DNA from 2 places in the Methylobacterium sp. PvR107 genome. Region 1 is predicted to be linked to the other one. Evidence: predicted binding sites of a transcription regulator. Region 1 holds the regulator's gene; the other holds the start of a gene.
The links. Region 1 encodes PhoB, which activates phosphate uptake and scavenging genes when phosphate is short. Its sites were predicted from a motif close to TGTCATNNANCTGTCAT; they were not measured.

Region 1 (5,545 bases):
GTGCGGTCGAGCCTGGTGGCCGAGCCCGGCGCGGTGGCGGGTGCGCAGCCCTTCACCCTCGCCGTGCGCATGGCGGTGAAGCCCGGCTGGCACGTCTACTGGCGCAATCCGGGCGATTCCGGCCTGCCGCCGGAGGTGACCTGGACCCTGCCGGCGGGGTTCAACGCCGGGGCGATCCGGTGGCCCGCGCCGGAACGCATCCCGATCGCCACGCTGATGAACTACGGCTACGAGGGCGAGGTCACGCTCCTCGTCCCGGTGACCCCGCCGCCGAGCCTCGACCCGGCCGAACCGGTGCGGATCCGGGCCAAGCTCACCTATCTCGTCTGCGAGACCGAGTGCGTGCCGGGCTCCGCCGACCTCGCGCTGACACTGCCGGTGGGCGAGCCCCGGCCCGATCCGGGCAATTCCGCGTTGTTCGCCCGCGCCCGGGCCGCCCTGCCGGTCCCTGCGCTCTGGCCGCTGCATCTCGCGGGTCAGGGCGAGACGCTGCGGCTCGAATTCGCGGCGACCGGCCTCAAGGCGGATTCCATTCGGAACGCCGCATTCTTCCCCTATTCCGAAACGGTGATCGACAACGCCGCCGCGCAGGTGATGTCGGTCGATGAGGCCGGCCTGCATCTCATACTTGTCCGCAGCAGCCCGACCGAGCCGGCGCCGGCCGCGCTTCCGGGTGTCCTGACCCTCGAGGAGGTCACCGATGCGGGTCCCCGCCGGCTCGCCTTCGCGTATGGCGACGAGCCGGTCCTGCCGGTGGCGACCGCCGCCGCGAATCCGGAAGCGCCCGCAGCACGGGCGAACGCACCCGATTTCGACGCGCTGACGCTCGCGACCGCGGCGGCCTTCGCCTTCCTCGGCGGACTGATCCTCAACCTGATGCCCTGTGTCTTCCCGGTCCTGTCGATCAAGGTTCTCGGCCTGATCCGGCATGCCGGCGAGAGCCCGGGCCGCCTCCGCCTCCATGGGCTGGCCTACACCGCCGGAGTGCTGGCAAGCTTCCTGGGCCTCGCAGGTGTCCTGATTGCCCTGAAGGGCGGCGGCGCGGCGATCGGCTGGGGCTTCCAGCTGCAATCGCCGATCGTGGTGGCGGGGCTGGCCTATCTGCTGTTTGCGATGGGCCTCAGCCTGTCGGGAGTCGTCCATGTCGGCGGCCGGCTTGCCGGCCTCGGCGACGGGCTCGCCCGGCGCGCGGGCCTGAGCGGCTCGTTCTTCACGGGCGTGCTCGCGACGCTCGTGGCCACGCCCTGCACGGCGCCGTTCATGGGCTCGGCGGTGGGCTTCGCGCTGACCCAGAGCGCCGGCGTGGCGTTCGCGGTGTTCGCGAGCCTCGGCCTCGGACTCGCCCTGCCCTTCCTGGCGCTGACCCTCTGGCCGCCGGCCCTGCGGGCGCTGCCGCGGCCCGGCGCCTGGATGGAGATCCTCAAGCAGATCCTGGCCTTCCCGGTCTACGCGACCGTGGCTTGGCTGATCTGGGTGCTGGCGCAGCAGGTCGATCCGCGCGGGCTGCTGGCAGCGCTGATCGGGCTGGTGCTGGTCGCCTTCGCCGCCTGGGCGTGGGAGCGCGGACGTGCCGCCGCACCCCGTGCCGGTCGGATCGCCCAGGCCGCCGCAATCCTCGCGATCATCGCCGTCGCGGCCCTTGCGGTGACCCTCCCGCAGGACCGCCCGGTCCCGTCGGCGCAGGCCGCCGCCGACGGGATCGAGCCGTTCACGCAGGCGCGCCTCGACTCGCTGGTGAGTGCCCGCCGCCCGGTCTTCATCGACATGACGGCGGCGTGGTGCATCACCTGTGCGGTGAACGAGGCGACCTCGCTCAACACCAAGGCCGTGCGGGCCGCGATGGCCGAGCGCGGCGTGACCTACATGAAGGGCGACTGGACCAACCAGAATCCCGAGATCACCCGCCTGTTGGAGAAGTACGGGCGCAGCGGCGTGCCGCTCTACCTTCTCTATGCCGGCACCGGAGAGCCCCAGGTTCTCCCGCAAATCCTCACGGAAGGGACGGTTCTGGCGGCGCTGGACGCGGTTCCGGCCGCGTCCGGCCGGAGTGCGGCGCTGGCACGCTAAGATCTTTAGGGGGCTCGGCGCTCGAGCATCGATGCGCCCGTCCCGCCGTCTGCGCGAGCGGAACAATCGAGCCGCGCCACGCTCACCGGCGTCCCGCTGCCCTGGGTCACTTCGCTGAGCGCATGATGACGGCGGGCCGAATGCTGTTCCTTTCGGACAAGCCCGTGCGGCTGCCTCAGGCTTCGAGCGAGAACGTCTCGTCGAAGGCGTAGCCCGAGCCGCGGACCGTGCGGATCGGGTCGGTCTGGCGCGGGCCGTTGAGCGCCTTGCGCAGGCGCCCGACATGCACGTCCACGGTGCGCTCGTCGATATAGACGTCGTGGCCCCAGACCCCGTCGAGGAGCTGCTCGCGGGAGAAGACCCGGCCTGGAGCCAGCATCAGGAATTCCAGCAGCCGGAACTCGGTCGGGCCGAGATGCAACTCCTCGCCCCCGCGGCGGACGCGGTGACCGGTGCGGTCGAGTTCGAGATCGCCGGCGGCCAGCCGATCCGAGCTATGGGCGGGCTTGGCCCGGCGCAGCAGCGCACGGATCCGGGCGAGCAGCTCCGGCACGGAGAACGGCTTGACGATGTAATCGTCGGCGCCGGTGCCGAGACCGCGGATCCGGTCGCCCTCTTCGCCGCGGGCGGTGAGCATGATCACCGGCAGCCGCTCGGTCTCCCGGCGCGCCCGGATCCTGCGGCAGAGCTCGATTCCCGAGAGGCCCGGCAGCATCCAGTCGAGCAGGACGAGATCGGGGATCCGCTCGGCCAGGAGCAGCTCCGCATCGTCGCCGCGCGCCGCCGAGTCAACGAGGAAGCCCTCGGCCTCAAGGTTGTAGCGCAGCAGCGTGGTCAGCGCCTCCTCGTCCTCAACGATCAGGACTTGCATGCTCACGTTCGAAGACCCGTTCCCAAGGCGGCGCCATACGGCCTGCCGATGTCCCGACTCTCATCGGAGCGCGCGTGCAGGCCGAGGATGCGGGAGGCGCCGCTCAGCCTCAACCCGCACCCTCCGATTCTCCGACGGTACCCCGCTGGGGGGCGCAGGCCGGGCGTGAATCGGGGACGGCTCGCCTACGGAGCCTGCACCCCGTCCACGGTCGCGTAGTTCGACGCGTCGTTCTTTGGCCGATCACCCGCTAGCGTCTCGCCGGTGGCGAGATAGTGGATCGTCTCGGCGATGTTGGTGGTGTGGTCGCCGATGCGCTCGACGTTCTTGGCGCAGAACAGCAGATGCGTGCAGAATGAGATGTTACGCGGATCCTCCATCATGTAGGTCAGGAGCTCGCGGAACAGCGAATTGTACAGGGCGTCGATCTCACCGTCGCGCTCCCAGACATCGTGGGCCGATTCGATATCGCGGCTCGCATAGGCGTCGAGCACATCCTTGAGCTGGCCTTCGGCGAGGTCGCTCATGTGGCGCACGCCGAGCACGATCTTCTGGGCCGGCGCCTGATCGGAGATCGCGACAACCCGCTTGGCCACGTTCTTGGCGAGGTCGCCGATCCGCTCGAGGTCGCCGGAGACGCGGATCGCCGAGATGGTCTCGCGCAGATCGATGGCCAGGGGCTGGCGCCGGGCGATCAGCAGAACCGCGCGCTCCTCGATGTCCCGCTGCAGCGCGTCGAGGCGCTTGTCGGCGAGGATCACCGCCTGGGCGAGTGTGTCGTCCCGGCGCACGAGGGCATCGGTCGCCTCCGCGGTCATCTTCTCGGCCACGCCGCCCATCTCCGAGATCGAGCGACGCAGGTTCTCCAGGTCGGTGTCATAGGAGGAGACGATATGGCCGGGCATGATGGATCCTTCGATGGAGTCCCGGGGACGGCCCTCCGGGGGGCTTGCGGGATCCGCCGGCCCGCTCGGGACGCGAAGCGGCGGACCCGCGACCGGAGCTCTCCGGCAGACTAGCCGAACCGGCCGGTGATGTAGTCCTGCGTGCGCCGTTCCGTCGGGTTCATGAACATCCGGTTGGTCGGACCGAACTCGACGAGCTGACCCAGATACATGAAGGCGGTGAACTGCGAGATGCGCGCCGCCTGCTGCATGTTGTGGGTGACGATCACGATGGTGAACTCGTCGCGCAGCTGCTCGATCAGCTCCTCGATGCGGCCGGTCGAGATCGGGTCGAGGGCCGAGGTCGGCTCATCGAACAGGATCACCTCCGGGCGCTGCGCCACCGTCCGGGCGATGCACAGGCGCTGCTGCTGGCCGCCCGACAGGCCGGTCCCCGCCTGTCGGAGCTTGTCCTTCACCTCGTCCCAGAGGGCGGCCTTGCGCAGGGATTCCTCGATGCGGCCGTCCAGCTCAGATTTCGGCAGCTTCTCGTAGAGGCGCAGGCCGAAGGCGACATTGTCGTAGATCGACATCGGGAACGGCGTCGGCTTCTGGAACACCATGCCGATGCGCGAGCGCAGCTCGTTCAGGTCGATCGAGGGGCTGAGGATGTTCTCGCCGTCGAGCAGGATCTCGCCCTCGGCCCGCTGCTCCGGATAGAGGCTGTAGATCCGGTTGAAGCAGCGCAGCAGGGTGGACTTGCCGCAGCCGGAGGGGCCGATCAGAGCCGTGACCTGCCGGTCGTGGAAGTTGAGGTTGACGTCTTTCAGCCCGTGGAAGCTGCCATAGTAGAAGTTCAGGTCCTTCACGGAGATCCGCACGGGGCCGCCCTCGTCGGCGCGGTTGCGGTTCAGCTCGACCGTGGGGATCGCGGAGGCGGCGTTCATCGTCGTATCCTCGAAAGGGGTCTCAGCGCGAGGCGTGCGGCTTGATCACGAGGCGCGCGATGATCGACAGCGCCAGGATGGTCGCGGTGATCAGGAGGGCGCCCGCCCAGGCGAGGCCCTGCCAGTTCGGGTAGGGCGAGAGGGCGAACTGGTAGATCATCACCGGCAGGTTCGCGACGCCGCCCAGCAGGTTGGCCGAAAACCAGGAATTGTTGTTGAGTGCCGTGAACAGCAGGGGCGCGGTCTCGCCGGCGATCCGGGCCAGCGCCAGGATGATGCCGGTCACGATGCCGGCCGAGGCCGCCCGCCAGGACACGCTCATGATCACGGTCGAGGTCGGCGCCCCGAGCGCCGCGCCGGCCTCCCGCAGGGTGCCGGGGACGAGGCGCAGCATGTCCTCGGTGGTGCGCACGATCACCGGCACGGCGATGATCGCGAGCGCCACGCCGCCGGCCCAGCCCGAATAGGTGCCCATCGGGCGAACCATCAGCGTGTAGACGAACAGGCCGATCAGGATCGACGGCGCCGAGAGCAGGATGTCATTGAGGAAGCGGATCAGGGCCGCCAGCTTCGAGCCGCGCCCGTATTCGGCGAGGTAGGTGCCGGCCATGACGCCGATCGGCGTGGCGATCAGAATGCCGATCCCGGTCAGGATGAGGCTGCCCAGGATGGCGTTGGCGATGCCGCCGCCCTCGGAACCGGGGCCCGGTGTCGGGTTGGTGAACAGCGTCGGCGTGAAGCCGCGCACGCCCTGGACGATCAGCATCACCAGGATC
Region 2 (5,545 bases), 640 kb from region 1:
GCTCGGGCGGGATCTGCTGACCGCCGGCCCAGGGGGCGTCGCTCGAGGCCTTCCGGCCGGCATGGGCGATCTGGATGCAGACCGGGATCGGCGCGTAGTCGCGCACGGCGCCGAGCACGCGGGCCAGCGCCCGCTCGCAACCGTCGTTGTAGAGGCCGAGATCCCAGGCGGTGATCCGCGCCTCCGGGGACACCGCGGTGGCCTCCAGGGTGAGCAGGCCGGCGCCCGACATGGCGAGCTGCCCGAGATGCATCATGTGCCAGTCGGTGGCCTCGCCGTCGCGCGCCGAGTATTGGCACATCGGGGCGATCAGGATGCGGTTCTCGAGGGTGAGGGCATCGAGCGTCAGCGGTTCGAACAGGCGAGCGGTCATCGGCAACTCCCGGTGGTAGAGCCACTCTGGCGCAGGATGGGCACGGCGGCCAGTGCTGTGCGGCACAGCACCCCTGCGGCCAGGGATTGCGGGAACTTGCTGAGACGGCGGGCCGTTTCTGGCGCTGTCGCCGCATCGCGGCAATCGACGCGAACCGCCTGAGGGGGCGAGATCGCCCGAGGTCCATATGATGCTCACGAAGCTCGCCGCCCCGTTCATCCTGGCCGCCGGCTGTGCCGCCCTCGCGGCGTCGGCACAGGCCCAGCCCGCCGCCTTCGGCGGTCCCAAGATGCTGCTCCACGGCAATTATTGTGGGCCGGGCAACAACGCGCCCCTCCCGCCGATCGACGCCCTCGACGCGGCCTGCGCCCGCCACGACGCCTGCACGCCGCAGGGCGGCCTGCCCTCCCAGGCCTGCAATCTCCGCCTCCAGCAGGAGGCGACTTTGATCTCGCGTGATCCGCGTCAGCCGCAGGATGTCCGGTCCCTCGCCGGCCTCGTGGCCGCCACCGCGACCTTGATTCCGTCCGAGCCGAACGCGCGTCGGCTGCCGGCCGCCGTCGCCACGGGACCGGCTTACGGTGCCTACGCCCCGGCCATGACGCAGCCGGCGCCGACAGTCGAGATGGACAGCGACGACGAGGCCGACGCCGACTAGGCGGAGCGGCCTGGCGGCCCGCGAGTGCATGTTCCGCCGAAATGGTCGCCGATTCGGCGGAACATGCGGCCTTATCAATAGGATGAAGCATTTTCAGCGATTCAAGCATCGCTGAAAATGCTCTAGACCGCGCCGATCCCCCGCCCCTTGAGGCTCTCGCCGATCTCGTCGAGGGCCGCGGCATCGTCGATCGTCGCCGGCATCGTCCAGGGCTCGTGATCGGCGATCCGCTTCATGGTGGCCCGCAGGATCTTGCCCGAGCGGGTCTTCGGCAGCCGTGGCACGGTGAGCGCGAGCTTGAAGGCCGCCACCGGTCCGATCTCGTCGCGCACCTTGGCGACGAGTTCCCGCTCGATCGCCTCGGTCGGCCGTACGACGCCGGCCTTGAGCACCACGAACCCGCAGGGCACCTCGCCCTTCAGCGCGTCGCGGATGCCGATGACCGCGCATTCCGCCACGTCGGGATGGCCGGCCAGAACCGCCTCCATGCCGCCCGTGGACAGGCGGTGGCCCGCGACGTTGATGATGTCGTCGGTCCGGCCCAGGACCGTGATGTAGCCGTCCGCGTCGATCACCCCGGCATCCGAGGTGTCGTAGTAGCCCGGGAAGGTGGCGAGGTAGCTCGACCGCATCCGCGCGTCCGAGCCCCACAGGGTCGGCAGGCATCCCGGGGGCAGCGGCAGGCGGATCGCGATGGTGCCCATCGTGCCAGCCGGGACGGGCTTTCCGCCCTCGTCCAGCACCTCGACCCGGTAGCCCGGCATCGGCACGCAGGTGCTGCCGTGCTTCACCGGCAGGAGGCCGAGCCCCAGCGGGTTGCCGGCGATCGGCCATCCGGTTTCCGTCTGCCACCAATGGTCGATCACCGGCCGGTTCAGCACCCGCTCGGCCCAGGCGACCGAATCGGGGTCGGCGCGCTCGCCGGCGAGGAACAGGCTGCGGAAGGTCGAGAGATCGTAGTCGCCGATCCGGGCGCCCGCGGAATCCTCCTTCTTGATCGCCCGCAGGGCCGTCGGCGCCGTGAACAGGCAGGTCACGCCGTACTCGGCGGCGACACGCCAGAAGGCGCCGGCATCGGGCGTGCCCACCGGCTTGCCCTCGTAGAGCACCGTCGTGCAGCCGTGCAGCAGCGGCGCGTAGACGATGTAGGAATGGCCCACCACCCAGCCGATGTCGGAGGCGCAGAAATAGGTCTCGCCGGGCTGGACGCCGTAGAGATTCGGCATCGACCAGGCGAGGGCGACGAGGTAGCCGCCGGTGTCGCGGACAACGCCCTTCGGCTTCCCGGTCGTGCCGGAGGTGTAGAGGATGTAGAGCGGGTCGGTGGCGGCGACCGGCACGCAGGCCGCCCTCTCACCCGCGACTCGGGCGGCCGCGACGGTCTCGGCCCAGTCGCGGTCGCGCTCCGGCGCCAGGGCAGCGGCGCATTGGGGTCTCTGGAGGATCAGGCAGGCCTCCGGCTTGTGGCGCGAGGCCGCGATCGCCGCGTCGAGGAGGGGCTTGTAGGCGACCACCCGGTTCGGCTCGATGCCGCAGGAGGCGGCGAGCACCACCTTCGGCGCCGCATCCTCGATCCGAACCGCCAGTTCGTTGGCGGCGAAGCCGCCGAACACCACCGAATGGACCGCGCCGAGCCGGGCGCAGGCCAGCATGCCGAACAGCGCCTCCGGCACCATCGGCATGTAGAGGATCACCCGGTCGCCCCGGCCGACGCCGAGCCCGGCCAGCACGGCGGCCAGCACCGCCACCTCGTCGCGCAGCTCGCGGTACGTGATGCTGCGCTTGGTGCCGGTGACGGGGGAATCGTAGCGGATCGCCACCTGCTCCGCCCGCGCCCCCTCGGCGTGACGGTCGACCGCGTTGTGGCAGGCGTTCAGCGTGCCGTCCGAGAACCAGCGGCCGTAGGGCCCCGAATCCGGCGCGAAGGCCCGCTCCGGCGCGCGCGCCCAGTCGAGCGCCCGGGCCGCGTCGAGCCAGAACGCCTCCGGATCGCGGCGGGCCGATTCGTAGATCTCCGGGTAGCGGCCCGAAAGGCTGGCGTTCGTCATCGCTTCGGCGTTTCCTCGCGGACCGCTCTCCGGCGGCCGGCGCAGATTAGCCCATTCTCGCGCGCGGGGGTGAGAGGCTCTCGTGCCCGATAGCGGCTGCGTGCGCGCCACAAGAGCGGCTGCGTGCGCGCCACAAGAGCGGCTGCGTGCGCGCCACAAGAGCGGCTGCGTGCGCGCCACAAGAGCGGCTGCGTGCGCGCCACAAGAGCGGCTGCGTGCGCGCCACAAGAGCGGCTGCGTGCGCGCCACAAGAGCGGCTGCGTGCGCGCCACAAGACAGCCGCCGCACCGGGAGCTCCGATGCGGCGGCTGTCATACGGGGTGTGCTATCTGGTTGGACGTGTCAGGCCTCAGTGCAACGTGTCGTTGCCCGCCTGGAGCCTGTTGATCTCGTCCTTGAGAAGGAGTTTCCGTCGCTTCAGCTCGGCGATGTGAAGGTCGTTCGCCGAAGGCCTGTGGGTCGCTTCCTGAATCTCGCGCTCGAGGGCTTCGTGCTTCCGGGCGAGTTGGTTCAGATGCGTCTGCAGCGACATGAGTCGAATCTCCTGTCATCGTTTCGACACGTCGAGATTGGCACAGGATGCAGGGCCTGTCGAAGCGTTTTCTGCTGCTAAGTCTCACGAATGCTTACCGCCCCGTCTTGTCCGGCGCCCGGGCGTGACGCATGCTCCCGGGCCATGAACGAACTTCGGGTCCGCGGGTGACAATGGCGGAAGAGTCGGGTGAGAGCGCGCAATCGGATCTCCTGGGCGAGCTGGCCAGGCTGCGCGAGGAGCACCGGGACCTTGACAGCGCCATCGAGGCGCTGGAGCTCAGCGTCGCCGGGGACCAGCTCCAGATCCAGCGGCTGAAGAAGCGCAAGCTCACGCTGCGCGACCGCATCTTCCACATCGAGGACGCGCTGACGCCGGACATCATCGCCTGATGCCGGTGGACGCCGTCGCGCCGCGCCTTGCCGCCGGCCCGCACCGCCTGTAAGCGCCCTCTTTTGCCGGGATCAACGATGGTGTCGCCTCCGGTCGCGATCATCATGGGCAGCCAGTCCGACTGGGCGACCATGCGTCACGCCGCCGAGACGCTCGACGCGCTCGGCGTGCCCTACGACGCGCGGATCGTGTCGGCCCACCGCACACCCGACCGGCTGGTGGCCTTCGCCAAGGGCGCGGTCGCGGCCGGTCTCAAGGTCGTGATCGCCGGTGCGGGCGGCGCCGCGCACCTGCCCGGCATGGCGGCGGCGATGACCCGGCTCCCGGTCTTCGGCGTGCCGGTGGAATCCAAGGCCCTGTCCGGCCAGGACAGCCTGCTCTCCATCGTCCAGATGCCCGCCGGCATCCCGGTGGGGACCCTGGCGATCGGTCGGGCGGGGGCCATCAACGCAGCCCTGCTCGCCGTGTCCGTCCTGGCGCTCTCCGACCCGCAGCTGGCGGAGCGACTCGAAGCGTGGCGCGCGGCCCAGACCGCCTCGGTGGCCGAGCGACCGGTGACGGAAGAGAACGCGTGACGGACAAGATCCTCGGCCCCGGCGCGACGCTCGGCATCGTCGGCGGCGGTCAGCTCGGGCGCATGATTGCGCTGGCCGCGGCCAATTACGGCCTCAAGGTCCACGTCTACGCGCCCGACCAGGACAGCCCCGCCTTCGATGTGGCCGCTCGCACCACCTGCGCGGCCTATGACGATCCCGAGGCGCTCGCGGCCTTCGCGCGCAGCGTCGACGTCGTCACCTACGAGTTCGAGAACATCCCCCACGCCACCGCCGATATCCTGGCCCGGCACGCCGCCCTGCACCCGAACGCGCGGGCGCTCTCGACCACGCAGGACCGCCTGTCCGAAAAGGAATTCGTCAACGGGCTGGGCATCCCGACAGCGCCGTTCCAGGCGGTCGATACGCCCGACGACCTCGACCGGGCGATCGCGGCGATCGGCCTGCCGGCGGTGCTCAAGACCCGCCGCTTCGGCTACGACGGCAAGGGCCAGCGTATGCTCCGCGAGCGGGCCGAGGGCGACCGCAACGCCCTGTTTGCCGAGTTCGGCGGCGCGCCGCTGATCCTGGAAGGGTTCGTGCCGTTCGAGCGCGAGGTCTCGGTGGTCGGCGCCCGCGCCCGCGACGGCAGCTTCGCGGCCTTCGACCTGTGCGAGAACGAGCACCGCGATCACATCCTCGCATTGACCCGGGTCCCGGCTCCCGGCGTGTCGCCCGAGACGCGCCGCCTCGCTCTCGACATCGCCAAGCGTATCGCCGACGCGCTGGACTATGTCGGCGTGCTCGCCGTGGAGATGTTCCTGGTGCGGGAGGACGGTGCCGAGCGACTCGTGGTCAACGAGATCGCGCCGCGGGTCCACAATTCCGGACACTGGACCATCGAGGGCGCGCGGACCTCGCAATTCGCCCAGCATGTCCGCGCCGTCTGCGGCTGGCCGCTCGGCGACGCCGCCCGGGTGGGCGGCCTGCCGGTGGAGATGCGCAACC

Region 2: the regulator PhoB is predicted to act here: its motif matches at 3,625-3,641, upstream of JOE48_RS01695 (YdcH family protein).

What each region holds. Positions count from the first base shown of each region.
Region 1 covers NZ_JAFIBW010000001.1:1,028,887-1,034,431, forward strand. The annotation lists gene JOE48_RS04715 (protein-disulfide reductase DsbD) at 1-2,067, shown strand, start outside; gene phoB (phosphate regulon transcriptional regulator PhoB) at 2,243-2,938, opposite strand; gene phoU (phosphate signaling complex protein PhoU) at 3,124-3,843, opposite strand; gene pstB (phosphate ABC transporter ATP-binding protein PstB) at 3,954-4,769, opposite strand; gene pstA (phosphate ABC transporter permease PstA) at 4,792-5,545, opposite strand, start outside.
Region 2 covers NZ_JAFIBW010000001.1:389,554-395,098, forward strand. The annotation lists gene JOE48_RS01680 (NADH:flavin oxidoreductase/NADH oxidase) at 1-373, opposite strand, end outside; gene JOE48_RS01685 (hypothetical protein) at 561-1,031, shown strand; gene JOE48_RS01690 (propionyl-CoA synthetase) at 1,154-3,079, opposite strand; gene JOE48_RS01695 (YdcH family protein) at 3,429-3,611, opposite strand; gene JOE48_RS01700 (YdcH family protein) at 3,785-4,003, shown strand; gene purE (5-(carboxyamino)imidazole ribonucleotide mutase) at 4,082-4,579, shown strand; gene JOE48_RS01710 (5-(carboxyamino)imidazole ribonucleotide synthase) at 4,576-5,545, shown strand, end outside.